DNA from 2 places in the Paenibacillus sp. J31R120 genome. Region 1 is predicted to be linked to the other one. Evidence: riboswitches for the same ligand, from Rfam matches in the RefSeq annotation. Region 1 holds a riboswitch; the other holds the start of a gene.

Evidence for each region. A riboswitch is a leader RNA that binds a small molecule or an ion and turns the genes downstream of it on or off. The one in region 1 is predicted to bind cobalamin.
Region 2: linked by a shared signal. The riboswitch ahead of AC0YNW_RS16985 (S-layer homology domain-containing protein) and the one ahead of AC0YNW_RS04620 (ABC transporter substrate-binding protein) in region 1 are both predicted to bind cobalamin.

Annotation. Positions count from the first base shown of each region.
Region 1 is NZ_JBWDNN010000001.1:1,002,000-1,018,382, forward strand. It holds gene AC0YNW_RS04605 (heavy metal translocating P-type ATPase) at 1-242, shown strand, start outside; gene AC0YNW_RS04610 (sulfite exporter TauE/SafE family protein) at 242-928, shown strand; gene AC0YNW_RS04615 (FixH family protein) at 1,104-1,571, opposite strand; cobalamin riboswitch at 1,860-2,077, shown strand; gene AC0YNW_RS04620 (ABC transporter substrate-binding protein) at 2,255-3,271, shown strand; gene AC0YNW_RS04625 (FecCD family ABC transporter permease) at 3,272-4,315, shown strand; gene AC0YNW_RS04630 (ABC transporter ATP-binding protein) at 4,312-5,094, shown strand; gene cobT (nicotinate-nucleotide--dimethylbenzimidazole phosphoribosyltransferase) at 5,278-6,345, shown strand; gene AC0YNW_RS04640 (bifunctional adenosylcobinamide kinase/adenosylcobinamide-phosphate guanylyltransferase) at 6,361-6,969, shown strand; gene cbiB (adenosylcobinamide-phosphate synthase CbiB) at 6,966-7,946, shown strand; gene cobS (adenosylcobinamide-GDP ribazoletransferase) at 7,934-8,740, shown strand; gene cobD (threonine-phosphate decarboxylase CobD) at 8,858-9,958, shown strand; gene AC0YNW_RS04660 (cobyric acid synthase) at 9,962-11,626, shown strand; gene AC0YNW_RS04665 (adenosylcobinamide amidohydrolase) at 11,607-12,320, shown strand; gene AC0YNW_RS04670 (copper amine oxidase N-terminal domain-containing protein) at 12,532-14,313, shown strand; gene AC0YNW_RS04675 (phosphodiester glycosidase family protein) at 14,471-15,313, shown strand; gene hrpB (ATP-dependent helicase HrpB) at 15,356-16,383, shown strand, end outside.
Region 2 is NZ_JBWDNN010000004.1:317,114-333,496, forward strand. It holds gene AC0YNW_RS16955 (SpaA isopeptide-forming pilin-related protein) at 1-5,803, opposite strand, end outside; gene AC0YNW_RS16960 (response regulator) at 6,029-7,171, opposite strand; gene AC0YNW_RS16965 (response regulator) at 7,372-8,505, shown strand; gene AC0YNW_RS16970 (ATP-binding protein) at 8,519-11,587, opposite strand; gene AC0YNW_RS16975 (putative bifunctional diguanylate cyclase/phosphodiesterase) at 11,818-13,152, shown strand; gene AC0YNW_RS16980 (nucleotide sugar dehydrogenase) at 13,171-14,499, shown strand; cobalamin riboswitch at 14,600-14,796, shown strand; gene AC0YNW_RS16985 (S-layer homology domain-containing protein) at 14,961-16,383, shown strand, end outside.

The sequences.
Region 1 (16,383 bases):
TCTTCTCCAGGCTGCAGGCGATTACGGAGGCGATCCGCCTTAGCCGACTGACGATAAGGAATATCCGGCAAAATCTCGTATTTGCGCTCTGCTATAATGCCGTCATTATTCCCTTTGCGGCTATCGGCTATTTGGAGCCGTGGATGGCGGGTACAGCGATGGCGCTCAGCTCTGTATCGGTCGTTGCCAATGCGCTGCGGCTAGGCCCTCGCATGGAACGGTCTGCGGAGAGGAACCGCTAATGTCGCTCAGCCTGAACGGAATTGGCCTCATTATGTTGACGGGATTGTTCAGCGCTCCTCATTGTATCGGTATGTGCGGCGGCATCGTATCGGCCGTGTCGCTGCAATCGGCTGCATCTGCCAGACGATCGATGCTGCTCTATAACGTGGGTCGGATCGTTTCCTATTCGTTGCTAGGGGCTGCTATGGGGGCGGTTGGCTCGTTTGTCGATGTCGCCGGCAAATTCGCGGGGATCAGAGGGCTTGCTTCCATTATTGGCGGCTGCTTCGTCCTGCTATGGCTATGGCGGAAAGTGCAGATCCCGTTCCTGAACCGCTTGTCAGGGAGGCTTCATCAGGAGCTAGCTTCCGGCGTACGTGTCTCCGAGCGCAAAGAGACGGCTCACTTGCTGGCAACGGGCTTTGCATTCGGCTTCCTGCCATGCGGCTTGACCTATGCGATGAGCATGAATGCTGCGGCTACCGGCTCATTGGCGGAGGGGGCGGTCGTGATGGCTTTGTTTGGCCTTGCGACTATGCCTGCCCTTGTGTTCGCCGCTTCAATCGCTGCGTTCGCCAACAAACGTTGGCGGCGTTTCATGCGTCGAGCCGGCGTCGTGACAGCCGTCGCCGTCGGCCTGATCTCGATTCTAAGAGGACTTGCCGCGAATGGAATCATCCCGTCCGTATCGCCGTGGCTATGGTAGTTCATGATAGGCTCGGCTGGTGAGATAGTGTTGTGTGACACGCTTAATCGTGCGGAAACGGCGACACTGGTAAAATAGTGTTGTGTGACATTTTTAATTGCTCATAACAAGTGAAAATGGTGAAATAAGGTTGCGTGGCACACCAATTCGCCGAAAACTCCTAAAATGGCAAGCTTCAATAGACCGCTTTTAGCGTTCGGGTTACGATGGCGTCTCGGTCGCCGTCGATGGTCAGCGAAGCTTTCCATAGACCAGGCATTAACGGCACCCCTTCGCCAGAGTATACGCCTGGCGCCGTCTCGGTTAAGGAGAAATCGAAATCACCGCAGACCATGCTAATCATCTCCAGCTTGATATCGAGCTGCGCTCCCTGTAGCGGGTTACCCGAAGCATCGCTTAGTTTTAACTGAAAGGTGTTGTTGGCGAGGACGGTGGCGGGATAATCGACAATATTCCATTCCAGCTGTCCGCCGTTATAGCTGTGTACAGTAATGGCGGCATCCGCAGAGATAGACTGAGGCCTAAGCATGAGCACGATCATTGCAGCGACGGCTATCCCTGTCGCGAAAAATAATGTCCAAGAAATCCAGCTTCTGCGGCTGGAAGGGGATGTGTGATCCGACGAGTTTACAGCTTTGGTCATCTTAATGCCTCCTTATACGATGAGCAATCATACATCTGTAGAACAAGTAATCCGAAGTTGCCCAATGAACATATGGTCGCATAAGGAGGTTCGAACACTAGATCGTTGGCTGCCCGTTATACATTACCTATGTCGGAAGATGAGCGGTTTATGCCTTGCTGAGCTTGGCCGAACGTCAGTGTGATCGCGCAAATGGATGGACAATTGCGGGCGGGAAGTGTATAGTAACTACTGATATTTTAATAGTTGAAAGCAATGAGGTGCTTTGCGAGGCGCAGCATGTCAACCACAGCGGACAAGCTTGATGTTCGCCTGCGTGTCGCAAAAGCTTAATAGGGAAGCCGGTGCAATTCCGGCGCGGACCCGCCACTGTAAGGAGGGCATGAACACGAATCTGCGATTCATGTGTGCCAACGCAGCCGTAGTACGTCACTGAGCGATCAGCTCGGGAAGACGCGGTGTGCGACAATCCGAGCCAGGAGACCTGCCTTTTTGTATGAACGCTGTTACCTACGTGGACTTAGGGAGGTGTTGGAGAGGCATGTTTCGCTGCGCGTATCGCGGCGATTGACACGGGCGTTTCCGGCACAGGGGCCGGGGATGCTTTTTTTTGTGTCCAAATGCAAGATGCAGAAGCAATTCTGCAATAAAATTGACGATCTGATACAGGAGTGAATGAGAAAATGAAGGTAATATCTTGGACAAAAATGAAAACAGCCGTAAGCCTGCTGCTCATTATGATGATGGTAGTTCTGGCGGCATGCGGTGCGACCACAGATACAGACAAGGGCGCAGCCAACAGCAATAACCAGACCGAACAGGGCGCATCGGCATCCCCAAGCCCGGAAGCAACGCCGGAGCCATCGGAGGAAGCCAGTCAGACGACCTATCCATATGAGGTAACCGACGCAACAGGCACAGCCCTTACGTTCGAAAAAGCGCCAAGCGCTATCGTAACACTGGTGCCTAGCGAAACCGAAACGATATTCGCTATCGGTGCAGGCGCTCAGGTGGTAGGTGTCGACCAGTGGAGCAACTATCCGGAGGAAGCATCTACCATCGCCAAGGTCGGCGATATGACAACGAATATCGAGGCTGTTACTGCGCTTAATCCCGATCTGATCCTGGCTTCGTCTTCCATGAATGTCGATGCCATTGCGAAGCTGCGCGAGCTTGGACTGAATGTCTACGCAACAAATCCGAAAACCTACGATGAAGTAGTTGCCAAAGTAGAGGAAATCGGTAAAATTATGAATATGCAAGCTGGAGCCGCAGAAGTTGCGGATCATATGCGCGAAGTGAAAGAGCAAGTGACGACGGCGGTTAAAGACGCAGAGAAGAAAAAGGTTTACCTGGAGTTTTCGCCTGGCTGGACAGTTGGCTCGGGAGAGTTTTTGGACGAGCTTCTGACGCTGGCTGGCGGCATTAACATCTCTGCGGCTCAGCCTGGCTGGTTCGAAGTTAATGGCGAAGAAGTCATAACGCAAAATCCGCAGCTGATTATTTACCCTGATTTCGGAGAGGAGAAGAGCTCCATCGTCGCAGGAATCGAGTCGCGTCCCGGCTGGGATGCTATCGATGCGGTGAAGAACAATCAAATGTTCGCCGTAACCAACGATCCGCTTGTGCGCGTTGGTCCTCGACTGGCGGACGGACTGCTTGAGCTTGCGAAAGCGATCCATCCTGAGCTTGTCAAATAAATGTTGCGAATAAAAGGAATAACGTATGGAGGAGCAGCTTTGCTCCTTCTTGCTGTTTCTATGATAGCTAGCCTGTCTATCGGCTCCGCAGGATTGTCCTTTGTGGATGTATGGGGCATATTGATTCACCAGCTTCCGGGAATGCCTGATCCCGCCGACAAATGGACAAGCGGGGAAATTGCGATCGTGACGCAGGTGCGGCTTTCGCGGATTTGGCTGGATGTGTTGGTTGGCGCTTGTCTTGCGCTGGCGGGAGCAGGATTTCAAGGAGTGCTCCGCAATCCGCTAGCCGATCCCTATACGCTTGGCGTTGCATCGGGCAGCTCTGTCGGGGCTGCGTTTATTATTTTGACAGGCATGCAGCTTGCGCTTGGCCTCTGGACGATACCGGTGGTCGCGTTCGCTACGGGGATTCTAACCTTGCTTGCGGTGATCTGGCTATCACGCAGCAGGGGCGTCATGCAGATCGAGACGATTATTTTGTCAGGCGTCATTATTCAATCGTTCCTCGGGGCGTTCGTATCGCTTATGGTATCGATGTCGCAAGGAGTCGTCAACCAGATCCTGTTCTGGATTATGGGCTCGCTGGCTCATAGAAGCTGGGAGCATGTATATATGATGATTCCATTCCTGGTCATCGCGCTGCCTATTCTGCTGTACTTCAGCCCATCCTTGAATCTGTTCACGCTTGGCGAGAGGCATGCCTCCCATCTGGGGGTTAAGGTGGAGCGGACCAAGCTGATTGTCATGATCATATCTACGCTGCTTACAGCTGCGGCTGTGTCGGTGTCCGGTGTCATCGGATTCGTAGGTCTCGTGGTGCCGCATCTCATTCGCCTGATTGTAGGGCCGGATTATCGGCTTATTATTCCGCTTGCAGGCATCGGGGGCGGGATCTTTATGTTATGGGCGGATACGCTGGCACGCAATGTGCTCAGCCCCAAAGAATTGCCGCTTGGAGTCGTAACGGCGCTAATCGGCGCTCCGTTCTTCGCCTATTTGCTGCACCGCAGGATGAAGGTGGAAGGAGGGGCTAAATCTTGAGTCTGGTTGCCAAGCAAGTCGGTGCTCTTATACAAGGAGCGTCTGTGCTGGAGGCGATATCGGCTACGTTCGAACGAAATCGCATCTATGGCATTATTGGTCCCAATGGCGTTGGCAAATCGACACTGCTCCATATCTTGTCCGGCTCAGATGCGCCATGCTCGGGGACGGTCACGCTTGACGGCATTCCGCTATCCGATATGCCGGGGAAGACACTGGCCCGAAGGCTTGCTGTCTTGCAGCAAGGCGGGTTGCCGCCAGTTGGATTTACGGTACGCGAAGTGGTGGCTATGGGGAGATTCCCCCACCAGAACTGGCTTGGCGGAGAGCCGGAGGATCCCGAGTCTATTATAGACGGGGCGCTCCATGCAATGGGGTTAGTCGACCTTCAAAGCCGCAAGCTGCATCAGCTAAGCGGCGGAGAACGCCAGCGTGTGGCGTTGGCGAAGCTGATGGCCCAGCAGCCGGAGATCCTGCTCCTGGATGAGCCGACTACCTATCTCGATATCGGCTATCAGATCGAGCTGCTGGACACAGTGAAGGCATGGCAGAAGCGTAAAGGCCTTCTTGTTATCGCCGTATTGCATGACTTGAATCTGGCCTCCTTATATTGCGATAAGCTCATCGCCTTGCACAAGGGACGGATTACGGCGGAGGGAACGCCTGAAGAGGTGCTGCAGCCAGTCGTGATTGAACGGCTGTATGGAGCGAAAACGACCCTCATCAAGCATCCCGCAACGGGAGTGCCGCAATTAATATTGCAGCCGGGATCAGAGTAAAGCTGTGCCAGATACGTTAGTCAGGCTTAGCTGATACGAATCCATGTAAATCAATCGAAGCTGTTCAGATTTGGAGGCAACACACATAAGTAAGCGAGCATTGTCGTCGATGCGGGAGTTAGCTTAGTCTAGCGAAAACGGCAAACGGAAATAGATCAGCCAGTTGAGGGGGAAGTCATAAGCATGAACAATACCGAACTTGAGGAGCGTCTCTTTGCAGTCCTGAGCGCGATTCCGGCTTTCGATGAAGAAGCGGCCCGCCGGGCGGAGCTTCATTCCGATCAATTGACGAAGCCGCCGGGCAGCCTTGGCAAGCTGGAGGCGATTGCGGCTCAGCTCGCAGGAGCGACAGGCGAGCTATGGCCGGATTTGTCCAAGCGGGCGGTCATAGTGATGGCCGCTGATCATGGCGTATGCGTGGAGGGCGTCAGCGCTTTCCCGCAAGCGGTTACGCCGCAGATGGTTCATAATTTCTTGAGTGGCGGCGCTGCTGTCAATGTTCTGGCGCGCCAGGCAGGGGCAGAGGTGGTATGCGTGGATATCGGTGTCGCAGCCGAGCTCAAGCATGATAATCTCGAAAGCCGCAAAGTCGTATGGGGTACCCGGAATATGGCGAAGGAAGCCGCGATGAACCGGTCGGAAGCCGTTGAAGCCATTATGACCGGCATTGCTGTCACCCAGGCGCAAATCGCGAAGGGAACGCGATTGTTTGCAACAGGGGAGATGGGCATCGGCAATACGACAGCGAGCGCTGCTATCACATCTGTCCTTGCGGACCTTTCACCCGAGCTGACCGTTGGCCGCGGCACTGGCATTAATGACGGTGTGCTCGCCCATAAGGTTGAAGTGGTTAAGCGCGCAATCGAGCTGAATCAGCCGAATCCCGGCGATCCGCTAGATGTTCTCGCCAAGGTAGGCGGCGCGGAAATTGCCGGTCTTGTCGGCGTTATAATCGGATCGGCAGCGAATCGTTGTCCGGTCGTGATAGACGGCTATATCTCCACGACGGCGGCGCTTGTCGCTTCCAGGCTGTCGCCGCGCACGGTTCCGTATATGCTGGCTTCCCACTTGTCGCATGAGCTGGGCCATTCCAGGCTTATGGAGGCGATCGGCTTGTCTCCGCTCATTCATCTGGAGATGAGGCTGGGCGAAGGCACGGGAGCGGTACTCGGCTTCCATCTGCTGGATGCTTCGCTTCTTCTAATGCAGGAGATGGCGACCTTTGACAGTGCGGGAATATCGAAGTCATAACCGGGAGGAAGGCTCATGGCTATACTGATTACAGGCGGCGCGCGCAGCGGCAAAAGCCGCTTCGCGGAACAATACGCAGCCAGGCTTGGAACCCATGGCGTCTATATTGCCACTTGCCAGCCTTACGATGAGGAGATGAAGGAACGTATTCGCCTGCATATGCGGGATCGCGAAGCTTCTGGCTTCCGTTGGGAGACGAAGGAGGAGCCGCTGGAGGCCGCAGCCTTGCTTCGCAAGCTTGCCTTGGACTTTGCGGATGAAAGCCGTGAGGCCGCAGCTGAAGGCAAGCCGTGGACGGCACCTCCCGTGCTTCTTGACTGTATGACCCTTTGGCTCACCAACTGGCTGCTGCATTCGGAGGAAGAACAGGATGGAGCTGACCGGCTCGCCCGTCAGACGGACGCATTTATCGAAGCTGTTCGAAGCTATCCGTATCCGCTTCTGCTTGTAACGAATGAGGTGGGAGACGGGATCGTGCCGGAATATTCGCTAGGCCGCCGATTCCGCGATGAGGCGGGCAGGCTGAACCAGCGGCTGGCTGAGATATGCGACCGCGTCTTTCTGGTTACGGCGGGTATTCCCGTCGAGCTGAAGGCAATCGCATTCCGGTGGGACGAGCTGTGATCTTCTATAGTGTGCAAGAGCTGCTGCTGCTTGCAATGGCAGCCGTTGTCATCGATTGGATAATAGGCGACCCCAAGTGGCCTACTCATCCCGTCATTTGGATTGGACGGCTCATCAAAGGGTTGGAACGCCTGTTGTATCCGAAGGATATGTCTGCATCGCCATTTGCGGCCAAGCTTCGCGGATGCCTTCTTACGCTAATTACGATCATAGTCAGCTGGGGAGTCATGACGCTGATCGTATGGACTGCGGATGCCGTCCATACATGGTTGGGGTATGCGGTGTCCGCGTGGTTCATTTCGACAACGCTGGCAGTCAAAGGACTGAAGGATGCGGCGATGCTGGTGTATATGCCGTTGACAGGGGGCAATCTGGAAGAGGCGCGCCGTTACGTCGGCTATATTGTGGGCAGGGATACCGATGGCTTAAGCGAACCGGAGGCAGCCAGAGCGACGATCGAGACAGTAGCTGAGAATACGGTAGACGCCTTCCTGTCTCCGCTGCTGTTCGCGCTGATCGGAGGCGCTCCGCTTGCAATGCTGTACCGGTCTGTCAATACGCTCGATTCTATGGTCGGGTACCGTAACGAAACGTATATCTACTTTGGCCGATGCTCTGCCCGGCTTGATGATGTGCTGAATTATATCCCGGCTCGGCTGACCGGCATCCTCATGGTTGTGGCAGCTGCCTTGCTGCCGGGGATGAAGCCAGGCCACAGCTGGCGGTCGATTCGAGCGTTCGCCTCCCTACATCCCAGCCCCAATAGCGGGATACCGGAATCCGCGGTAGCGGGAGCGATCGGCATTCAGCTCGGCGGGGTCAACCGGTACTTTGGCGTAGCGAGCGAGAGAGCGCGCATGGGCTGGAAAACGCGTGAGCTGGAGCCGCGGGATATACGGGCTTCGATACATATCTTATATGCAGTCAGCGTATTGGCGCTGGCGGGAATGGGAGTGGCATGGCTATGTCTCTTGTAAAACTGCATAGGCAAGCGGTTGTGGCCGCCTTTCAATTTTTGACCAGAATTCCGGTTCCGGTCGAAGTGCCGTTCGAACGTCCGGTTTTGACGAGAAGCATCGCTTATTTCCCATTAGCCGGGGCCGCTATCGGCTTATGTCTGGCTGCTGCGTCTTGGGCGCTGCCGCATGTGCTTCCTCCTTGGACGTCCGCTATTGTACTGCTTGCGATCTGGATTGGCTTAAGCGGAGGGCTGCATCTGGACGGCTGGATGGATACGGCTGACGGAGTGCTCAGCCATCGGTCGAGAGAGAGGATGCTTGAGATTATGAAGGACAGCCGGGTTGGCGCCATGGGCGTCATTGCGGCTGTTCTTTTGCTGCTCTTAAAGGCTTCGTTAATCGCCTGGTTAATGGGAGGCGAGTATAGCGGTCATGTAGCGATTCCGACGATTCTTGTCATGAGTGCGGTATGGAGCCGCGCTTGGATGGGCGTCGCCATTGCTGGATGGAAGCCTGCACGGCCGAACGAAGGGATCGGACGGTTATTCCACGGCGTTAAGCTGGGCTATGCGCTGATTGCAGTCGTATTGGCTTTTGTCATTTCATTTACTTTATTAATGATTAATAACATTAATTTAATTGAAGCCATGCTCATTGCTGGAGCCGGCTGCATCATAACTCTCATTACAGGCGGAGTGATGTCCGTCTGGCTTAATCGGAAGCTTGGCGGTTTGACGGGGGATACATACGGTGCGTTGAATGAGGCAGTAGAGCTTGCCATGCTGGCGGCAGTCGTTATTTGGGCTTATTAGCCGAGCTGAAGCCAGGCAGGTCATCCGGCCTTTTGTGAACAACAGTGAGGTTTATTACATATCGAATCAAGCAGAAATGGATGGTTGCTACCAAACAGGCAGAAGGAGAGAGAAGCTATGCTTGAACGTTATGGACATGGCGGGGATCTGAGAACGGCGGAGGAATGCTTCGGGCTGCCTTCCTCCTCGTTCCTGGATTACAGCTCCAACATGAACCCGCTAGGCCCTCCTGATGCGGTCCGCGAAGTATTGGCGCAGTATGCAGCTTTAATCGACAGATACCCGGACCCTGTCGCAAGAAGGCTCTGTACCATGCTGTCGCAAAGACACGCAATTGAAGAGGGTGCCATCTTGATCGGCAACGGAGCCGCCGAACTGATCGATCTTGTTGTGAGAGCGACCCGCCCTGAAGCGGCTGCGGTCGCCGTTCCGTGTTTTTCGGAATATGGAGATGCGATCCGCAAGACGGGAGCAGCGCTGTACGAAGGGCCGCTCTATGAGACAGAGCAATTTCGATTGAATAAGCGATGGGTAGAGGAGTCGCTGAAGCGCTCCAATGCGAAGCTGTATATGGTGGGTTCTCCGAATAATCCGACGGGCGCGCTCATCGAGCCTGCTCGGGTATACGAGCTGTTGGATAGCGGCGCCACGGTTGTGGTGGATGAAGCTTTTATGGATTTTGTGCCGGAGGAAGAGCGCTATAGCCTGGTCCGGGAGGCGGCGCAAAACCGCAATCTGTACGTCGTCCGTTCCATGACGAAGTTTTATTCGATTCCGGGCATCCGGCTCGGCTATATCATCGGACATCCGGACTCGCTTGCTGAGCTGAGCAGATTGCAAGTGCCTTGGAGTGTCAATTCGCTTGCCCAATCGATCGGTGAGGCTGTACTCGGCGATGAGGCGTTCGCCCAAGCTTCCTTGCGCTGGCTGCAGGAGGAGAGACCTTGGCTGTCCCGTGAGCTTGAAGCGCTTGGATTCCGCGTGTATCCGGGCGAGACGAACTATCTGCTGCTGCGATTGCCGGATGGCTGCGGCCTGAGTTCGGCAGAGCTTCAACGCGCAATGGGGGCAAAAGGCGTGCTCATCCGTGACGGCTCGCACTTTCCGGGATTGGATGGGAGATATATTCGCATTGCGGTGAAGCTGCGCGAGCAGAACGCGCGGTTGGTTGACGAACTGAGTACTAGCATGTCGATGTCGGAACAGGAGGGCAAATAGCTTATGAAGGGGAATGAAGCTGGGCCAGAGCACAGTATGATTACGGATCGTAAAACGGTGATGGGCAAAACACTGATGATCCAAGGAACGGCCTCCGATGTCGGCAAGAGCCTGATTACGGCCGCCTTATGCAGGATCTTCACCCAAGACGGCTATCGGACGGCTCCGTTCAAATCGCAAAATATGTCCCTTAACTCCTATGTCACTTGGGACGGCAAAGAGATTGGACGCGCTCAAGGCATGCAAGCCGATGCTTGCGGCATTGCCGCGACGACAGATATGAACCCTATTCTGCTCAAACCTACAGGCGAGATGTCGTCACAGGTGGTCGTTCATGGCAAGCCTCTCAGAGATTATGAGGCCCGGGAATATCGCGAACGCTATCTTCCTATAGCGGGAGGGATTGCCCGGGAATCGCTGCGCATACTGCGAGAGTCATACGATATTGTGGTGCTGGAGGGCGCGGGCAGCCCGGCGGAAATTAATCTGAAGGACCGGGATATCGTCAATATGAACATGGCGGCATGGGCTGATGCGCCTGTCGTGCTCGCAGCGGATATTGATCGCGGCGGCGTATTTGCATCGATTGTCGGGACTCTGGAGCTGCTGGAGCCTCACGAGCGGGATCGTGTATGCGGATTTGTCATTAACAAATTCCGCGGGGATGTCGCGTTGCTGCAGCCGGGTCTGGATTGGCTGGAGGAGAGGACGGGCAAGCCTGTGCTTGGCGTCCTCCCGTATTTGCCGGGACTGGAGCTGGAGGACGAGGATTCGCTGTCGCTCAGCGGTACTAGGGCTGCGGCTCAACGTCGTCCGGCTACTTTGACATCAAACACCGACCTGCAAGGCGGGGCGGAGAGGCTGGATATCATCGTAATAAAGCTTCCCCGTATATCCAACTTTACCGATGTCGATCCGCTTTTTGCGGAACCGGACACAGACGTGCGTTTCGTCGAGCACGCTCATGATTGGGGGGCGCCTGATCTGGTCCTGTTGCCCGGCAGCAAAAATACGATTGCCGATCTGGCTTGGCTGCGGGAGCAAGGGCTTGCTGAGCTTGTCTTGGATCATATTCGAAACGGTGGAAGGGTCGCCGCCATATGCGGCGGCTACGAAATGCTGGGAGAGCGACTGCTAGACCCGCATGGCGTAGAGTCAAAGCAGTCGGAATGCCCGGGACTCGGGCTGTTTCCGTTCAATATTGAATTTCAGCCCATCAAAACAACCGTGCGAGTGGAGGGGACTGCGCGGCTGGGAGGAAGCGGCGAGAGCTGTCCGATCGACGGTTATGAGATTCATATGGGTCAAATGATTCCAGGCAGCCCGGATCTGCTGAGGCCATTCCTCATCCATGAAAAACACGATGGACAAGCCTCTACTGTCGGCGAAGCCTTCCGGCCGGAGGGCATATCCACGCAGGACGGCAAAGTCTGGGGCACATTCATGCACGGCATTCTTCATAATGACAGCTTCCGGAGAGCATGGCTGAACGAAGCGAGAGCAGATAAGGGCTGGGCCGCTATGCCAGAAGTCGTTCGGTTCCGCGAGAGGCGCGAAGCGGCTTTCGACCGGCTGGCGGATACGGCTAGGGCTTACTTGGATCTTCCCCGCATTTACGCTATTGCGGGGTTAAGGGAGGAGAAGCCGGATGACGCAGCCCTTTCGTAATGATACCCGGTATGCCTCCCGCTGCTGGAACGGCTTGGCGGCAGAACTTAAGGAAGACAGGATTGAAGTGAGGCTTCCTCATGCCTGCTATACGTTAAGCAGTGCAATCTGGCCTGGCGGATTCTCTATGGCAGACGGTTTTGTCAATTGGAAGGTACCGCTGGACTACCGCTGCGACGATCCCGTCTCCGATTTTAAGCACAGATGCGGGGATTGGGGGTTGCACCCGGATTCGACGGTAGGCTTCCTGACAGCGGCCAAGCTGACTCATGCTTCCGTGACGGAGATGACAGGAGACCGGTTCCGATTGCTGTGCATAACGACCGTAGGGACTCGCAATGCGGCTCGGGCAGGGCTGAAGCGGGAGACGTATTCCGCCTATGCGCCGGGGACGATTAACACGATCCTGTTGCTTGATGCCAGAATGACGGAATCCGCCATGGTGAACGCGGTCATTACAGCCACGGAAGCGAAGACAGCGGCGCTGCAGCGGCTGGATATTCGGGAAGCGGCTAACGGGCAGTCTGCGACCGGGACGACTACGGATGCCATTGCAATCGGTGCAAGCCAGTCTGCGGAGTGGGGGGATGCCGTTCATGCCTATGCCGGAGCGGCTACGACAATCGGCTGTGCGATCGGCGAAGCGGTCTATGAGACGGTGCTGGAGGCCGGAGCTACCCAGCATGAGGTCTAAACCGGCCTGAATGGGGCAAGGCTGATAGGATAGAGGATCGACAATTGGAAGATTGAAAGAACAGGTTAACTTGGGAAATGCCAAGGATTACATGAATAGTGTGAAATTATGTTGCAACTTTTCCAATTGTTGAGCGTCTATAGGTGTGGGCTTGAGCCTGGCGCAGACCGGCAAGCTATCCTATTTTACTAGATTGAGGAGTTGTGACTGAATGCTGCAACCTAGAAGGAGCAAAAAAGTTAAAGCGGCTGCATTAATTCTCTCCGCCATGTTAATGACCGCACCGATCAGCCATGCGTCTGCCGGAGAGACGCCGATTACTTCAGGAACGACTTACGTTGTGTTCTATCTGGACAACAAGGAAGCCTTCCTCAACGGACAACAAGTGACGCTGGATTCGCCGGCGGTCGCGCGCAAGGGCAGAAGCTATGTGCCAGCCAAGTTTCTCGGCGACGCCTTCGGCATGAAGGTGGAGTGGCAAGAGAAGACCCGCACCGTGCTCATGGTTACGCCAACGCATGAGATCTTGCTGGATACCGTGAACAAGCAAGCTTGGGTGAACGGACTCGCCTATCCCTTCGACGATGTGGCGATGCTGCTGAATGGCAGGCTGATGATCAAGCTCACCTGGCTGTCGGATTATATGGGCGCTACATATACGTACAATGAAGAGCTTCGCCGCATTGATGTCATCCACGTGAATAAGCCGGAGGGCAATTATAACCCTGAATTGAACAATTCTGCGCCTATCGCAAAGTTCGCGCTGGGCAAGCAGACTTACCGCATCGGCGAGCCGATCAAATATGTGAATCTCAGCTATGATCCCGATGCAGAAGGGGTGAAGCTGGAGTGGACAGGCAAGGAAGACGTGTTCTTCAAAGCCGGAACTTATCCCGTCACGCTTGTTGCAACGGACAAGATGGGGCATAAGAGCAAGCCGTTCACGCGCAATGTTGAGGTAACGAACGAGGTGTATCTGAGCGAAGCGGAATATCCGATCTATACCAAGCCGGCTGGCAGTTATATCACTACCAACTGGAGTACGCTGTACAACAATTACTTCAACTTGCCGGATGTTCCGAAAAAGGTGACGGAGGACAAATCGCGTACGCTGCTCATGAGCGACAGCCCGGAAACGTTCCGCGAGCTTGGCATCCTGTATCAGGACAGCATTAACGGCAAGGGCAGATTGTATGCCGACCATCTGAACGGCACGGACAAGACAGTGAGCTTCGCAATTATGGCTACCAACAAGTCCGATAAGCCGGTCACGATACGCACCACGAATAAAGGCGAGGTGTATCCGTCCATCTATGCGCATCTGATTGGCAGCGAAGCTATGGTCGATTATCTGATGGATGATACGGTGGAAGAGACGATGACCATTCCGGCGGGCAGCACCTTCGTCTACAAGCAATTCCCGGACTTCTACCCCGGATCGGGCGTCAATCTAATGTACGATGTGGAGACTGACGGCGAAGTGCAGTTTACTTTCGCCGCTGCGGACAAAGTATCGAATGCGATTCTGGATATGCCGAAGCTGCCGTTCACCGGGCATATTCGCGGCACATTCCAGATTGCGGGCTTCGATTGGGGACTCGACCTGACGGCGAATACGTTCAAGAAGCCGATGAAGCTGGTGATCGGCGACGGCAAGACGGATGCCTTCCAGAAGGGCTATGATCCTCAGCGCGGAACAGAAGCTTTACTAAACGGCAACTACGGCACCGTGTACAAGATTCACTCCGACAAGCCGCGGAAGATGGCGATTATGATTCTGGCCAAAGGCGGTCCGTTCAAAGGGCCGTTCAAAATAAACGGAGAGTTGGTCAAGGTGCCCGCATCGGGCGTACTGACCGCATTCGACGGCATGATTATTTTGCATAAAACAACGGGCAAGGAAGCGAGTCTGGACATTGAGTTCAGTCCTCCGGCCGGATCGGCGTTCCCGATCAACCTGATCTTCTATCCGCTTGACGATCGGGCTCAATAAGCGTTCGCAAGCATCGTTGCTTCCCTTAGGAGCAGCGATGTTTGTTTTTGTGAGGGGAAACAGGGGGAATAGACGCTATAAAGTAGACAAACCGCCTGTGAAAGCGGTAAAATATAATGCTTAATAGATTCGGACGATGGGGAGAGGATGTCAGGACATGAGTACGAATTCCGGCGCAGGCCAAGGGCAAGCAGAACGGCTGACCAAAAAGCAAATGACATTGGTAATCGGCATTATCGGAGGCATTTTGCTATTTGCCGGTATTCTATTCATGATCTTGTACAGCTCTCTAAGTAACAGATCGCCGGGAGCCGATGCGCCGCTGGAAGCCATTACCCAATACCGTTATGAATACGCCGAAGCTGCGAACGGTATGAAGCTCCATGCGCTCGTGACGAAGCCTGCATTTGTCACGCTTGATGTGGTACGCGAGAATGTGACGCTGACAAACAAGGTTGGCATCAATGGCGGTTTCTTCTACGGCGACACTTTGATCAGCATGGGGATCGTCAACGGCCGTTCTGTCAATGGAGCGGTCAATGCGTACGGAAGCGGCGGAGAAAATATGAAGTATGCGAGAGGGACGCTGGTCTGGGACGGCGCCGCCGATTCGCTCTCCGTACAAGTGGTATCAACGGCTTCTGAAGTAAAGGTCAAGGATCATACCCGATTCTGGGCGCAGGGCGGCATCAGCATGAGCCTGGGGGATGACGCCGGCTGGGTGAGTCAGACGGTGGCAGAGAACGCGCCGTTCCCGGATGAGCAGCGTCTGCGCTCCGCTGCCGTATACGATGACGCAGGCATGCTGTACCTCATTGTGAGCGAGACAGGCGGCACGTTGCATGAATTCAGAACGGCGATTCTCGGCACGATCGGCGCTGGACGGCTTGTGGACGGCATCTTCTTGGACGGTGATGGTTCATCTCAATTGCTGAGCAAGGAGATGAAGCTTGCCGGGGATACTCGTCCCGTTCTGCAAATGCTGCGGATCATAAAATAGGTTCATCAAGGAACTAGCTGGAAGGTTGGAGGAATCGGGACGATGACACATTTGCCCATCGATGAGGTGCTGCCCCAATTGCTGCTTGCGCTGCAGAACGGGAACGGCGCGGTTCTTGTAGCCGAACCCGGCGCCGGCAAGACAACAAGAGTGCCGCTCGCATTGCTGGGACAATCATGGCTGGGCGGGAAGAAAATAGTGATGCTGGAGCCGCGGCGGTTAGCCGCACGTTCGGCAGCTCAATTTATGGCTCAAATGCTGGGGGAGAAGGTCGGGGAGACAGTCGGCTACCGCGTTCGACTGGATTCCAAGATCGGGCTGCGTACCATAATTGAGGTCGTAACGGAAGGCGTTCTGACGCGGATGCTGCAGGAAGACCCGTCACTTGATGAAGTCGGCGCGGTCATATTCGATGAATTCCATGAGCGCCATCTTCATGGCGACTTGGGGCTTGCCTTGTGCCTGCAGGCACAATCGCTGCTGCGCGAGGAGCTTCGGCTGCTCGTGATGTCAGCGACGCTGGAATCCGAGCCGGTAGCCGCTTTGCTGGGAGACGCTGCGGTCATCCGCAGCAAGGGACGAAGCTACCCTGTGGAAACACATTATGCGCCAGCGAGGTCAACCGCCCCCCTGGAGCAGGCAATTGGACAAGCAATCGGACAAGCCATGCGGGAAGCAGAGGGAGACGTGCTGGTGTTCCTTCCTGGAGCGGCCGAAATTCGCAAAACGGGGAACTGGCTGCGGGGGCAAGGGCTGCCTCCCGGCGTTCGTCTCGCAGAGCTGCATGGCAGCCTCTCACTAGAGGAGCAAGCTTCTGCGATTACGCCCTGCGCGCCGAATGAACGCAAGATCGTGCTCGCAACATCGATCGCAGAGTCCAGCCTTACTGTGGAAGGTGTCAGAATTGTGATCGACAGCGGCTTGTCGAGAGTGCCGAGGTTCTCTCCGCGCACGGGCTTAAGCCGTCTGGAGACGGTGCAGGTATCGCAAGCTTCCGCTGATCAGCGGCGAGGACGCGCCGGCCGCCTGGCGCCGGGGCATTGCTACCGAATGTGGACCGAGCAAGAGCA
Region 2 (16,383 bases), on a different contig from region 1:
TATGGCCTGGCTCTGTTTCGTCGGTCGGACCGCCGTCAGGCTGGTCAGGATTACCCGTAGATCCCGGATCAGGTGTGGAGCCGTTACCGCCTTCGGAGTTGCCAGGCTCACCAGAGCTGCCCGGTTCACCGGACCCTGGCTCTTCCGTGCCTCCAGGCTCACCGCCGGATGGCGATTCTTCATCAGGAATGTCGACCGCACGATTATTGTAACAGGCTGTCGCTTCTGCTTCCTCGCCGCCAACGACCTCGAATGGAAGCATATCCTTGATCAAAGCATAGCCATTCGGAGCCTTAACTTGCTTTATATAGTAGTTGCCAGGAAGAAGCTCAGACACTCTGACGGTTCCATCCTTGCCGGTCGTCACTACGATTTCCTTGCCGTTGTTGTCCTTGACTGGTTGCTTATTCTCGTCTAGCACGACGAACTCCGCATCCTTCAGCGGACGATCCGTACTGCAACCTGCGATCGCAATGACTTTGACCGAACCATGTGTCTTTTTGTTAGTGAATTTGAATGCCAATTGCGGCTCATCTACCAGCTCGAATTCGAGCGGAGCGGTTGCCAGGTCATAGCCCTCTGGCGCTGCCGTCTCGATGAAGCGGTAGCTGCCTGCTGTCAAATTCTCCACTTTAATCTTGCCGTTGGCGTCGGTGATTAACCCTGTTTTCACCGGTGCGCCAGCTGCTGTCACCAGATTGAATGTCGCCCCGGCAAGCGGCGTGTTGTCATGCACGTCCAACTTGGTCAGCTCGACATCGCCGCGGTTGATTTCATTCGTTGCCGTTACTTTCACAGCGGCTGCCTGGTAAGCATCAATCGTGAATGGAATCGGCGTCTTGTCCAGCTTGTAGCCGCGCGGCGCTTTCGTCTCAATCAATTGGTAATCGCCATGCGGCAAGTCAGCCAGATAGATCTTGCCTTGGCTGTCCGTTGTCAGCTCACCCATACCGCCTACATCCTCGAATGTTGCGCCATTCTTGAATTGAAGGGTGAAGGTGGCATTGCTCAGCGATTTGGATGGATTGTCCTGGTCCACCTTAAGGAATTCAAGATCCCAGATGCCTTTTTGGTTGGCGATCTTAATCTCCTTGACCGCAGCACCCAGCGTCACTGTCTGTCCGTTCATATAATCGCTTGGAATCAGGTAGCCCGATGGTGCAACAAGCTCTTTCAGCACGTAATCGCCATATTTGTAGTTCTCGAATACGGCTGTGCCATCGGTGCCCGTTACCAGCTCCTTCAGGAGAACGGTTCCGCTGGCATCGTATAATCCGAATTTCGCTCCCTCCAGCAGTTTGCTGGTATCGTCTACGTCAACCTTGATGACTTTCAGGTTGCCTCTGTACGCATTGTTCGTGAGTGTGAATTCAAGCAATTCCTCGTCCACAAGCTCGAATTCAAGCGGATCAGTCCGAAGATAATAGCCTGCTGGAGCAACTTTCTCGATGAATCGGTAGTTGCCTGCTGCCAAATCCTCTACTTTAATTTTGCCGTCGGCATCGGTGACGAGTCCTGATCTCACCGGCACCCCGGCTGCTGTCACCAGATCGAATATTGCGCCTGCAAGCGGCGTATTATCATACACGTCTACCTTAGTCAGAACGACATCGCCGCGGTTGATTTCATTCGTTGCCGTTACTTTCACAGCGGCTGCCTGGTAAGCAAGAATTGTGAATGGGATCGGCGTCTTGTCCAGCTTGTAGCCGCGCGGCGCTTTCGTTTCGATTAATTGGTAATCACCATGAGGCAAGTCAGCCAAGTAAATGATGCCTTGACTATTCGTTGTCAATTCACCCTTGCCGGCCACATCCTCGAATGTAGCGCCATTCTTGAATTGAAGGGCGAATGTGGCGTTGCTCAGTACTTTGGAAGAATTGTCTTTGTCTACCTTAAGTAATTCCAGATCCCAGATGCCCTTCTGGTTGGCGATCTTAATCTCCTTGACCGCTGCGCCGAGCGTCACGATTTGACCGTTCATATAATCGGTTGGAATCAGGTACCCCGATGGTGCAACAAGTTCTTTCAGCACGTAATCGCCATATTTGTAGTTCTCGAATACGGCTGTGCCACTAGTGCCGGTTACCAGCTCCTTCAGGAGAGTGGTTCCGCTGGCATCGTATAATCCGAATTTCGCTCCCTCCAGCACTTTGCTGGAATCCTCTGCGTCAACCTTCACCACTTTCAGGTTGCCTCTATACGCATTGTTGGCAATTGTGAATTCAAGCAAATCCTCGTCCACAAGCTCGAATTCAAGCGGATCAGTCCGAAGATAATAGCCTGCTGGCGCCGCAGTTTCAATGAAGCGGTAGTTGCCTGCTGCCAAATCCTCTACTTTAATCTTGCCGTCGGCATCGGTGACGAGTCCTGTGCTCACCGGCGTACCGGTTACTGTCACCAGATCGAATATCGCCCCCGCAAGCGGCGTGTTATCATACGCGTCTACCTTGGTCAGCACGACATCGCCGCGGTTGGTTTCATTCGTTGCCGTTACCTTCGCAGCGGCTGCCTGTTCCGCATAAATCGTGAATGGAATCGGCGTCTTGTCCAGCTTGTACCCGCGAGGCGCTTTCGTCTCGATCAATTGGTAGTCGCCAAGAGGCAAGTCAGTCAAGTAGATGATGCCTTGATTATTCGTCGTCAGTTCGCCCATGCCGGCCACATCCTCGAATGTTCCGCCATTCTTGAATTGAAGAGCGAATGTGGCATTTCTTAGCGTTTTGGAAGGATTGTCCCTGTCGACCTTAAGCAATTCCAGATCCCAGATGCCCTTCTGGTTGGAGATTTTGATCTCCTTCACTGCGGCATCCAGCGTCACTTTCTGTCCGTCTTTATACTCGCTTGAAAGCAGGTACCCCGTTGGGGCTGCCAGTTCTTTCAGCACATAATCTCTATATTTGTAGCTCTTAAATTCGGCAATACCATCGTTGTCCGTTACCAATTCCTTCAGGAGATTGGTTCCGCTGGCGTCATACAGTCCGAATTTTGCTCCGGCAAGCGGTTTGCTAGAATCGTCTGCATCAACTTTTACAACTTTCAGATTGCCCTTGGAAGCAGAAGCACCGCCGCCTGCTCCGGAGAAGCTGGCCTGGAACGAGCTGGATTCCTTTTCATTAATCGATCCGGAGGATTGTCCGGCGAAGGAAGCGTCATTGCCGATCGTTTCTCCATCTCCTGCGTTAATGAAGGATTTGTACTCCAGCACATATGCGGCATCGAACGATTGCTTGAAGGTTAAGCTGAACGTATTGCCAGCAGCTTGCAGCTCATAAGCCGCTTCCGGCAAGAGTGCTCCCTTTGTCAGATTGCCTTGCTTGTCCGCTATTGTCGTATACAGCTTGAAGGAATCGGTGACCAGCACCTGATTCGCCGACAGCGTATCCGTCAACACAGCACCGGCTTCCACATGGGATTGGCTGCGGTCAATCCAGATCGTCCAGAAGGCGAAGTCCTGATCCGCGCCTGTGCCCTGGCTGCCGATCTTCAAGACGTATTCATCGCCATGCAGTGGACGGACCGTATCCGATTGGCTGAATAGCAGCACGGAAGGTGCCGCCGCATCGAACAGTACCGCTTCATTGGCGTATTGGGACGTTACCGGATGGTTCATCAGGCTTGTCTTATACGTGATGCGGTAAGCGGAGTCGATCGGCTGAGCGAAGATCAGCTCGAAGCCGTCCTTATTGCCCGCCTTCTTAGGCGTAATCGTATAGTCCACTCCAGCCGTTAAGGCGCTGCCCGGCGTTACGTTATCGCTTCCGCCATTCAAGGTAAGCCGCTGCACGGTAATGGAGTTAACATTCAGTGTCTGCTCTCCCGTATAGAAGTCGCGGACAACCGGCTGGTTGATCGTATGAAGGTTGTAGTTCACATCGATCGTCCAGGTGATCTCCTTGGTCCGGGCGTCATATTCGCCCCACTTGCGGCCATTATTTTTGGTATAGTTGTCCGGATCAACGCTTGCGCCTTTCACAATGGCTGTCTGCTTGACGCCGGACTCTTCCCACTCAAGCGAAGCGTTATTGTGATAGTTGGCGCTTTTAATTTGCGCCGGCGTATAGTACGTCGGATCGAACGCCGTCTTGTACGTAATGACATGTTTGCCTGTTAGGCTGTTCGTAAAATCAATAACAATGCCTTCAGCATCCGATGGATCCGGGGATACCGTGTAATCCGTTCCTTTCGTCAATCCGCTGATTGCAATGCTGTTCGCCAGGAACGTCAATCCTTGGTTGGCGAATTTGTCCTTGATCACTACAGCATCCATGGTCTTCAAGTCTTCGTTTAGCGTCAACTGCCATTCGATCGTTTTGTTTTTGTAGTCGACAGCTTTAACGCCTTTGGAGAAGATCACTTGTCTGAACGATACAGATTCCGAGTCTGTTTTGCCGCCGATCATCTCGACATCATTAGTCATCGATTTCGTATCGTCATAGATCCGGTTGATCGACTTGGTCGTATAGCTGATCTCATAGGCCGAATCAATGCCATTGGCGAGGCTCAGCGTAAAGCCGCCGGCATCCGGCGTTACCGTATACTCAGTGCCTTCAGTAAGCGCAGCGCCTGTGCGCGATGCGCTGCCGTTATCGGCGATGGTCATTTTGTACACGGTGAACGATCCCGTATCGAGCGTATGATTGGCCGTATCGAACGTATCCTTGATCCAGGCATCTGCCTGAGCAATGGATTGTTCATTGTAGTTGTAGCGAACCGTCCACTTGACCGACTGTGTTAACCGGTCGTAATTCGCCAGCTTCTCGATTGGCTTGCTGTAGCGAGCCTGTATGCTGGCATCATCGGATTGCGGAGTGGGCAGGTTCGAGCCTCTCACTGTCGCCTCATTGCGATAGGTGGTATCGACCGTGCCTGTAATATGGGTTGCATATTCGACGCGATAAGCGTCGGTAATGTCGCCCATCTCCAGCTCGAAGCCGTCAGCAACGGGTTTAAGCTGGTAGTCGGTGCTTGCGGTCAGCTGGGCTCCCTTGCGGGTAGTTCCGTCAAGCTGAACCTCAAGCAGGTAGACATCCACTGTATCCAGTGCAAGCCCAGTTGGGAGCTTGTCCTTGAAGATGGCATTCTGAATCGACTTCTCGCCCTTGTTGAACTCTACCGTCCATTCGATACGATTCGGGTTCATGCCTTTGTTGGCATTGCCCGTCTTGTCGATCTCGCTGCCGCCTCTGCTCTTGAAGTGGACGGGGATCGTAATTCCCGCAAAGTCATAGACGATATCCTGCTTGGTTCCGCCCGAGAATTTGCCGGCCTCGAATTGTCTCCATACGAAGAAGTTGCCGTCCAACTGCAGGTTATCTTCAATCTCCTGATTGAAGGTGAATGTCACCTGACCGCCCGGTGTGACCTCGTATGTGCCGATCTCGCCATCCAGATCTCCGTTCAGCACCCGATCGGTCCTGAATTTGTCCGGGAGCTGGAACGTATAGGTTGATCCGGCCCCGTAGCCGTGTCCGGCTGGCAGCGACCAGAGAAACTCGATCTCCACGCGCGAGCCTTGATCGGGCCGAATATCCTGAATACGGTCGCCTTTCTCGTCCCTCATCTCAATCGCGGTAATCAGGTTGTCCGTGATGACGCTGGCTGCTGCCGCCGCGAGCATCACCGCATGATCCTCAGAAGCCGCTTCTTCAGAAGCTGCTTCCTCTGCCGGATCTACCGCCTCTACGATCTCCTCTGGCGGATCGACAACGATCGGATCGCTGTCGGCAAAGGAGGTAGGAAGTATGACCTGGAACAGCAGGATCGCTGCGGCCATACATTTTAATGCCTTGCTTCGTAACCTCATGCCTGTAAGCTACACCTCCAAAATATTCTATTGTTCGACACTCATTTCTGGTTGGTCTGACGATGGTAGTCGAAGATTGTCAGAACATCAACCAATATACCGCATACCACTAAATATTTTCTGAATGTAGCCGAACGCCAAAAAAGCCCCCGAGCCTGTAAAAAGGCTGGAGGCAAAGAGCTGAAGGCTCTGCTGCGCGTTATAAAAGCTTGGTTGCAAGCGGAGTCAATCGCCGGAAGCGGCATGCCGCTTCCAATCGGCATACCACTCCATCAGCTCCCTGCTTGGGGCAACGTTGAACGCCTCTTGCAGCCTGCTTACGACGGTATGATAGAGCTTCATCACTTCGCTGGAATAGTTGAGTACAGCGTTTGTTTTCATTAAGCCGAAGTAACCGTCTTCCATGTCGGGAGCCCGATCCAGTATATGCTGATAGATTGTGGCGGCATCGCCATATTGGCCGTTTTGGTAATACCAGTCCGCTATCGGCTTTGCTTGTCGCAGCCAGACAAGACGGATACGATCCCGTTCCCATTCGGCCCAGCTGTAGCGGTGATCGGCCAGATAGTCGCTGCTGTGTTCTCTGCATACGCCCAGATGCAGCTCAAGCGTATCGGCTGTCAGAGGAGGCAGACTGCGGACATGGGATTCCCAGAGCTCGGTATCTACGGCAAGGGAACCCATTGTCAGCCGGTAGCCTCCGTCTTTGTAGATAATCCCCACATCCAGATTGGCCGATTCAATCACCTTGCGTATCTGATAGATTGCGGTATGAAGCTGGGCGGTCGCTTTCTTGGCATCGTAATCCGGCCATAACAAGTCTAGCAGCTCCTGCTTGTTGACTGTGAGCCCGCGACGGTGGATCAGGTAAGCGAACAGCTCCTCCGCCTTCAGCGTCTTCCAGGTGAAGGAGCGGGCTTGTCCGGGGCCGTCCCTGTAATAGAGCGAGGAAAAGCAACATAGTGTTGCCGGTTCCTTAACGGCAGCCTCCGATTCCGAGGGAACGATCGTTTCCCGGGCTCGCTGCATCGTAAGCGACAGGCGGTCGGCAGCTACGGGCTTCAGCAAATAATCGAGCGCGTTAATATCAAAAGCCTTTATGGCGTAATCCTGATAGGCTGTTACAAATACGATGCGGATTTTGGGACGGATGAGCAGCAGCTGTTCTGCCAATTCAAAACCGTTCATCTCGGGAAGCTCAATATCGAGGAATGCAATATCCGGATGCTCTGCTCGCGCCGCTTCCAGCGCGTCATAGGGATCAAGGAAGGCCCCCGACCACTCCAGTTCGCCGCCTGCATGCTGCTTGATGAGCCATTCCATGCGCTGGAGAGCCAGCCGCTCATCGTCTACTATTAGGGCTCTCATATCGTCACCGCCTTTTTTGTAATGATCCTGCGGAAGTTGTCGAACATTAAATTATCATGTCTGGAAGCATCATTCAAGAGAGATGTGGAATCAAGATGATAAAGCAGAAGTATAGATGGTATAATCTTCTTGTCAACTTACAAGGAAATGAATAGATAGTCCTAATAGATGGGAGCAAATACAGAGTAAGGCGGTAGCGTATGAGAGTAATCCTGATCGATGACGAGCGGCTTGCACTAGATTATATGGCTTATCAACTTGCCGATTTGCCGGAGATTGAGATCATTGGCCAACATATCGATCCTCTTGAGGGGAAGGAACAAATCATTCAAAGCGATGTAGACATCGTTTTTTTGGATATTCATTTGCCCGAAATTAGCGGCTTGGAGCTGGCGGAGCAGTTGCTCGAGAAGAAGTCGTACCTGAGCATTGTGTTCGTCACGGCTTACGACGATTACGCTGTGAGGGCCTTCGAGCTTGACGCGCTGGACTACATCGTCAAGCCCGTATTGAAGGAGCGGCTGCTCAAGACCATTAAGCGGCTGAAGGAGCGTCGCGAGTCCGTCGGTGACGAGAAGCGGCAAGCATCTTCCATTCGCATCAAGCTGTTCCGCCAAGCGGAGATTGGGGCAGGCTCGCATCCGTATGAGCTCATGCATTGGCGAACGGCCAAAGCTCAGGAGCTTTTTCTGTATTTGCTCCTTCACCGGAAGGAGCTCGTACGCAAGTCGACTCTGATCGATTTGCTATGGCCGGACGCAGAGGAGTCCGAGAAGGTATATGCGCAATTATATACAACTGTGTATCATGTCCGGAAGGGATTGTCGGGCCTCGGGCGCCACTTTGAGCTGATGAATGCGACGGACGGCTACCGGCTGGACGTTGTGGATGTGCGGTTTGACGTGGAGGAATGGGAGAGCGCGGTGTCCCTTGATCAGCCGCTGACTGCGGATACGATTGACCGCTATGTGATGGCCATGGAATTGTACGCCGGCGATTATCTGCAAGAGTATGATTACTGGTGGGCGGAATCGGAGCGCGAGCGACTGCGGCAGCTCTGGCTGAGGGCATCCCTGCGCATTGCTGAATGGCATGAGGCATGCGGCCAGACAGATCAAGCCATCCTGCGCTATCTGGAGATCGGGCTTCGCCAGCCTGTAGCGGAAGAAGCGCACTTCGGCCTGATGAGGCTGTACGCATCTCAGCGCAATCATGCAGCGGTTAATCGACAATACCGCGTATTGGAATATACCTTGCAAGTGCAGTTGAATGAGCAGCCCAGCCCCTATATTGCGGAATGGTATAACCAGTGGCTCGAACAGAACAGGGAATGAGCGGATGAACCGTTCATTCCCTTTTTGCCGGAATATGAAAACTGACCTCGGTTCCCTCGCCGGGCCTGCTCGTGATCGTTAATCCTCGGCCGTACACCTGCTTTAGTCGACGGTCGGTATTGCGAAATCCTATACCGTCAGCCGGTACGGATTCGTCCAGCAGCCGCTTGACTTTGCCAGGGCTCATGCCCGCGCCGTCGTCACGAACCGCAACCCGTATTCCGCCAGCTTGTTCCTCCGTCTGTATCGTGACGGTTCCTCCGCTGGCCTTCCTCAGAATGCCATGGTTGACTGCATTCTCCACAAGCGGCTGAATAGACAGAGGCGGCACCATCATGCCAGTGTCGGTCCCGATATCCCATTCGATATTCAATCTCTCCCCGAATCGTTCCTGCTCAATATACAGATAAGCCCGGACAAGCTCCAGCTCACGGTCAAGCTGCACGAATCGGTCGGAGTTATGGAAGTCATAGCTGATGCGCAAGTAACGGCTGAATGCGTCCAGCAATTGCTGCATTTTGGCGGGATCGAAGGTGCCAAGCGCGGCCAGCGAATTCAGCGTATTGAACAGAAAATGCGGCTTAATCTGTGCCTGCAGCCACGCCGCTTCCATGCGCAGCCGCTCAGCCATCGACTGCTTCATATCCGTCAGCGCGCGCACCCGGCTTCTCAGCTCCAGGCTGTCTACCGGCTTTGTCACATAATCATTGGCTCCCGCGTGAAAGCCGGTATAGATATCCTCTGGGCTGCTTCGCGCGGTGAGCAGCAGGATAGGCAGCTCGACCATGGAGAAGCGACTGCGTATCATGCGAGTCAGCTCATAACCGGACATATAAGGCATCATAACGTCCGCGATAACCAAATCCGCAGGCTGTTTCTCTAACAGGAGAAGCGCTTCTGAGGCACTGGACGCTTTTACGATGCGATAATGCTCCTGGCCAAGCACATTTTCCACAATATGAAGATTTAGAGCATCATCATCGACGGCCAGCACGACGGGGCGATTAGCTTTCTCCGTATGGCGGGCTTCAGCGGCCTCAATGATGCGATAAGTGGCATCATGGTCTTCCGGCTGTTTTTCCGGTGGTAGAAGAGGCGGCTCCTGTTCAGATGCAGAGGCTGGCAGCGGCGGGACATCCGACTTCGGAAGGGTGAAGCTGAATGTTGATCCCTGCCCAGGAATAGAACTGGCCTCTATGCTGCCTCCATGCAGCTCGACAAGCTGCTTCGAGATGTTCAGTCCGAGGCCGAATCCGCCAGCTGCCCGATCCAGACTGGATTGCCCCTGTTCGTAGGGCTGGAAGATACGGAGCAAATCGTCGTCGGTTATGCCGACTCCCGTATCTGAGACGTGTACGCATACCATCTGATCCTGAACGGACGCACTCACTACAATTTCGCCACTGTCTGTGTATTTAATGGCATTGTGAAGCAGATTCAGCAGCACTTGGACCAGACGGTTCTCGTCCGCCATGACGCGCGGCAGCGAGTCCGGGAAGATCGTTCTGAAGCGGATGGGCTTGCCTTCTGTCATCAACCGCACCATCTCCAGCACACCCATTGTAACGGCCCGCACATCAAGAGGCGCAGTATGCAGCGTAATATGATTCTCCTTCAGCCTGCTAGCATCCATCATATCGTTCAGCAGATAGGACATGCGTTTGCCGATGCTCACAAGTAACTCCAGGTTTTTGGCGTTTCTCTCACCTGGGGGATGCTCTCTATCTTCTTGCATCGACTGAGCGATATTGATGATGCCATGAAGCGGATTGCGAAGCTCATGGGAGGTGCTGGCCAGAAATTGATCCTTGCGCTTGTCATCTTGCTGAAGCTTGGCCGCCAGTTGTCTGCTTTGTTCGCTTGTGCGCATAAATCGCTTGAACCAGAAGGCAGCAAAGCATAGGAAAGCGACAATCAGGTCGATAGGATAATAGACCGGCTGCGAGATGAGTGTCTCGTTGGCTATTGATGCCCATGAGACGTTTAAGATGATAGCTGAGGTGGCAAGCACGAGAAACAACGTATCCGGATCGTATAGAATAGCCTTCTTGAGCGTCCAAAGTGATACGAGACAGGACAACAGCAACAGGCCGAACAACAGGTCAGAGAATTGCAGCAGCAACTGGGACGGAGCAAAAATAATGAATAGAAAAAGTACCGCGCATAATAACTGGAACCAAGCCAGCGAGCGTCTTTTGCCGTTTTGCGGAAAAAGCTGCTTGATTAGCGGAGGCACGACTGCTGCAATCCCCATGTAAGTCAGGAATACGCTTCTGATCCCAAGCTCGAACGGAATGGTCACCCAGTGGAACAATAGCCGGTCATCGTCGACAAGCACGCTGAGGGTTGCCGACAATACAAGCAGGAAGAAATAGAGCAGCATTTTATGGGATGGCCCTATGAAAAATAAAATGATGGCGTATAAACCGTGCAGCAGAATGACCACGCATAAGACAAGCTGCATGGCGATAGATAGATTGCTTTTGAGCAGGATGGCGTCCTGCGTCCCGAACCAGAGCGCCGTCGTGATGCCGCTTTTCGGCACATGGCTGGACATCTGGATAACCAGATCGATGACCTTGGTTCCTGCCGGTAAATCAAGAGTAGCCGGGAGGCTTTTGCCTGCGAATTGTTCCGGCGACTCGGATGGATTGCCGAATTTCTCGATCAATGTCCCATTGGCGTATAGGGCAGAAGCGAATCTTAATTTGCCCGTTCGAATACTGTAGGCTTGTTGCTCATTCTCTGGCAGCCATATGCGCAGCCGGTAGGTGCCGTACCAATACGAAGTATCGCCGTCTGTTGAAAATGCGTCTGTCCAGTCTCCCGGAACCTGAATGTAGGAAGCGGAGTCCATTTTCGGAAAATCTTTTTCCCGCAGATTCATCGGGTAGAATTCCCATTCTCCATTCAAAGGGACCACACGTTTGGAGGAAGGCTGCCAATCACGCAAGTCCAGTTGGCCGCTCTCGGCTTTAGGTTGATGGTGGAACAGCTCAGGGCTGTACCATAGCAAGCGTATGGCTGTAAGTGCAATAACGAATAAGAAAGTTAGGAGCAGCCGTTTTTTTGTCGTCATCATAACACGTCTTTCGACATTTCTTATGAATCTCCTTTTCTGCTGTTGCTATTATATTCGTCCGTTCTCCATTATTCAGCATGTTTTGTTCGCATTAGACATCTTGTTGAGAAATTGTCTAGATATGTTTGTTATGCTTGAATCAGCATTCTATCCAACTCATCATTTACATACAAGGACTGGTCACTATTGTTGTTCTTTATCTTTTATTACTAAGCGCGTTGATCTACATCATGTTGCAAAAGAGAACAAACGCCGCGTTTCGGCAGGAATTGGAGAAGCTGGCTTACCGGGACAGCATTACCGATCTGCCTAATCGCCATGCGATGACTCGTTTCTTCGATCGTTATGAAGTAAATGGCATTGCGGGCGTCTTGTTTTTGGATCTGGATCATTTCAAAGCCGTAAACGATACGCTAGGCCACCATATCGGCGATCAGCTCGTTAAGGAGGTCGGAAGCCGTCTCAGCGCCTTTATTGACGGCCCTCGCCAGCATGTATTCAGAATCGGGGGAGATGAATTTCTCGTGGTGATGCAGGCCGGGGACAAGGAAGGCGCAGAGCGGCTTGCCATAGATATCTTTCATCATATGAAGAAGCCTTTCCTCATTGAGCATAATGAACTCTATGTAACATGCAGTATTGGAATCAGTGTAGGTCCCGTTCAGGATCAAAATCGTCTTACGCTGCTGAAGGCAGCCGATACCGCCATGTACCGGGCGAAGGCGCTCGGGAAAAATCAATATTGCTTCTACAATGAGCAGATTGGCCATGCGCAGGTTCGAAGGCTGGAGCTGGAGAAGGATTTGCGCCGGGCCTTCGAGCAGAAGCAATTTTTTTTGGTGTATCAGCCGAAGTGGAACGTACAGACGAACAGCTTGTCCGGCTTTGAGTCATTCATTCGGTGGAATCATAGCAGGCTCGGCGTCGTACATCCGGATGAGTTCATTCCGGTTGCAGAGGAGAATGGGCTCATTATGCCGCTAACGGAATGGACGCTGGAAGCGGCGTGCTCCCAGTGCAAGGAATGGATGGACAAGGGCATTGACCAGCCGGTAGCTGTCAATGTATCTCTCAGCCTGTTCCGCAATGACAGATTGCTGGAGACAATCAAGGCCGTGCTGAAGCAGACAGGGCTGCCGCCGGACCGGCTGGAGCTGGAGATTACGGAATCTGTCGTGCTGCACGATGTGAACGATATTATGAAGCAATTGACAGGAATCCGGGAGCTTGGGATTCGAATCGCAATGGATGACTTCGGAAGCGGCTATTCCGCGCTTGGCTTGCTGGACCGGATTCCGATCGACTCGCTGAAGCTGGACCGCCTGTTCACAAGCGATATGGACAAGCCTGTCAAGCAGACAATGATTCAAGCCATCGTGCTTATGGCGGAAAGCCTGAATGTCGAAGTTGTGGCCGAAGGCATCGAGGACCCGCAGCAGATGGCGCTGCTCCGGGAATTAGGCTGTCATGTGATGCAAGGCTACTATTATAGCAAGCCGATGCAGGCATCCGCGATGGAGGAATGGCTGAATAACGCGCTACGGACGACGATCGGCAAGACATAGAGGCAGGATGAATGAGAAATGGGGATGAAGCGGATGATGTATACGCGATTAGTCAATCGGGAGACCGCTATTGCAATCATCGGTCTCGGCCATGCCGGCTTGCCGCTGGCGCTGGCCTTCTCGAAGCATGTGCCGGTCATCGGCTATGATGCCCATGCAGATCGAATTGAGCGTTATCGCCAGGGGGTTGATACGACAGGCGATGTTGGTTTTCAGGCTATTCGGGACAGCCAAGTGGAATTCACATCGGACGAGTCCAGATTGGAGGACGCGGAATTCTATATTATAGCGGTTCCGGCGTCTGCCGGGCGGGGTCTTGCCCCGGATTTGTCGCTTGTGCTTGAAGCGAGCCAGACCGTTGCCAGACGGATGAAGATTGGAGCAGTCGTCGTCTATGAATCGACCCTCTATCCGGGCATGATCGAAGAGGCTTGCATCCCCGTGCTGGAGGAAGTGTCCGGCCTGTTGTCCGGCGAGGATTTCAAGGTAGGATGCTCGCCGGGAAGCGGTAGAGGAGACGAATCCACAGAGCCATCCCGCAGGACAGTGAAGAAGATCGTCTCCGGCATGGATGACGATACGCTGGATATCGTAGCCAGCGTATACAGTATCATTGCAGATGGAGGCGTATTCCGCGCAGGAAGCATGAAAGCGGCCGAATCGGCGCAAGCCATCGGGAAAGCCCGAAGTGATCTTCACTTGGCTTTTATGAACGAGCTGTCCATGCTGTGCAATCGGCTGGGAGTGGATACGAAAGCGGCGCTGGAGGCGGCGGGCGTATATGAAGAGGAGCTTCCCATCCGTCCCGGATTGTCTGTCGCACAGAGCGAAGCCGCCGATGCCTGCGATCTGCTGCGACACGCCGAGGCGGCCGGTTATTCATTTCCTCTCCTGCGGGCTGGCCGGCATATTAATGATGGCATGGGCAGATACATTGCCCAGCAATTCATTAAGCAGCTGACGGGACTCCGAATGGATATTCGTTTTGCAAGAGTAGGCATTATCGGATTTTCTACGATAGAGAATGACCCGGATATCCGTCATACGCAAGTGTCTGATATTGTGGATGAGCTGCAGCAATACGGGATTTATCCCATTATTGTCGATCCGCTTGTCGACAGCCGGCTGGCGTATGAGCAATACGGCATAGAGCTGTCCGATTTATCCGCTCTTCATCATCTGAATGCTGTGCTTGTGGCAACGCCGCACCAGATGATCGCGGATATGGACGTTGCGGACTTCGACAAGCTGTTCGGGGACAGCCAGAAGAAGCTGCTATGCGATGTGAAGGGGATTTACAATAGAACGAAATTTGAGCTGCAAGGCTACCGATACTGGAGTCTATAAAGCTAGCATTGCGTGAAAGCGAGCTGAAAGTTGGCACGATTTCGTGTATGATCATAGATTTTTATTGCCATCAAAGGTTGCGTGTAGTAGCATGTAGCCAACTGAATAAGATTTTTATGGTGCTTTTGAGATGGAGTTGCATCCTATCAGAAGTTAAAAGGGAAGTTCGTTAGAATCGAACGCGGTCCCGCCACTGTAACGCAGAGCCTGCGATCATGATCCACTGTCACAAGACGGGAAGGAGATCGTCCGGCGATGAAGCGAAGCCAGGAAACCTGCCACAAGAATGCTCTATGGAATCCCACGCGGATGGGAAGGGAGGTATTGGCGTCATTTAATGGAAGAGGCTTAGTTCGGCCCTTCTGTCTATTAAATGTTATTTTGTTTCGTACAACATCTTTCTTCTGACTGAAGGGAGGTGTTTTTTGTTATGCCCAACTTTATGGAGGAGTGAATGCATCATGTTCTACAATCGAGTGAAAGTCAAATTTGCCGCACTAATTCTCAGCTTGATGATGCTGGTCTCCGTTCTCAGCCCTGCCTATGCATGGGCGGCGGACGAAGCCGGCATGCCGGTCCTGCAGCTTGAAGAAGCTGTCGCCGATGATACGGGGACTGGCGATGAACCGGGCGCGCCTGTAGAAGAGGCAGAAGGGGAGTCGAATGAGTCAGCTGCCGAACCGGATGAGCCAGGTAATGAAGAAGAAGTAGCAGCCGCTTTGGCTGCAGAGGATGATGCCATAGCCTCCTATACGGATGCCATGGAGAAGGTTGCTGCTTATTATGCAGGGAAAATGCCAAGCTCTCCTGCTGGGGATTGGGAAGCTTTCGTGGCGTTAAGAGCAGCCTCGGAGCATGTTGATTTACCAGCATGGCCGAATTATGAGTGGCGTAAGAAGGACCCTGGCTTTAAGCCGAATACAGGCGATAACAGCCATATCTATTATATTTACGGTCTGTTAAGTGTCGGACAGAACCCGGCTGATGCATTCGATACGCACCGGAACCTGTTTGCCGAGCTGGCGAGCCAGCTAAATAAGGAGACTGGCAACTTCGGTAACCTCGGCAAGCAGATTTGGGCGATGGTTGCACTCGAAGTTGGGCGCGATCTAGGCGTGGATGTCGGTACGTGGAACGAAGAGAGCCGCAGACTTGCGCTGCAATTTCTGTTGTCGCAGCAAAAGGAAAACGGCAGCTTCGGCTCCTTCAGTCAGATCGACTACACGGGCTGGGCGCTAATCGTCTTGTCCCGATACGATGGCGAAGCGGTTAGCCAAAGCATTGAGAAAGCCAAGCAATATTTGAAGAGCATGCAAAAAGAGGGCGGCGGCTTTAACGGCGCCAGCAAATATGAATCCGAGAATTCGAACAGCATCGCCTGTGCTATACAGGGTCTGGTTGCGGTTGGCGAGGATCTGACCGATCGGACGGGCTATTGGGCCTTTGACGGCAAGACGCCAATGGATGCGCTGCTGAGACATCAGCTAGATGACGGTTCTTTCACTTGGCAACTCATTAAGCCGGGATCGATCGGCATGGCAACCAAGCAAGCCGCCGTTGCGGTACTGGACGTCGTGAATGGCCAGTCCTCCTGGTACAAGCTGGGCGAGCTAACCTTCGAGCCGGAACCTGATCCGACACCGGAAGAAGCTTTGCTCAAGATTGCGGACTACTATAACAGCCATCTTCCGGCAGAGCCGAGCTGGGATTGGGAAGCATTCGTAGCCGTAGCTGAGGCACGAAATCATGCCGCGATTACGCCATGGCCGAACTATGACTGGCGCACCAAGGATCCGGGCATCAAGCCGGATGCCGCGGACAACAGCCATATCTACTATATATACGGCTTGCTTGGCGTCGGACAGAATCCGGCGGAAGCATTCG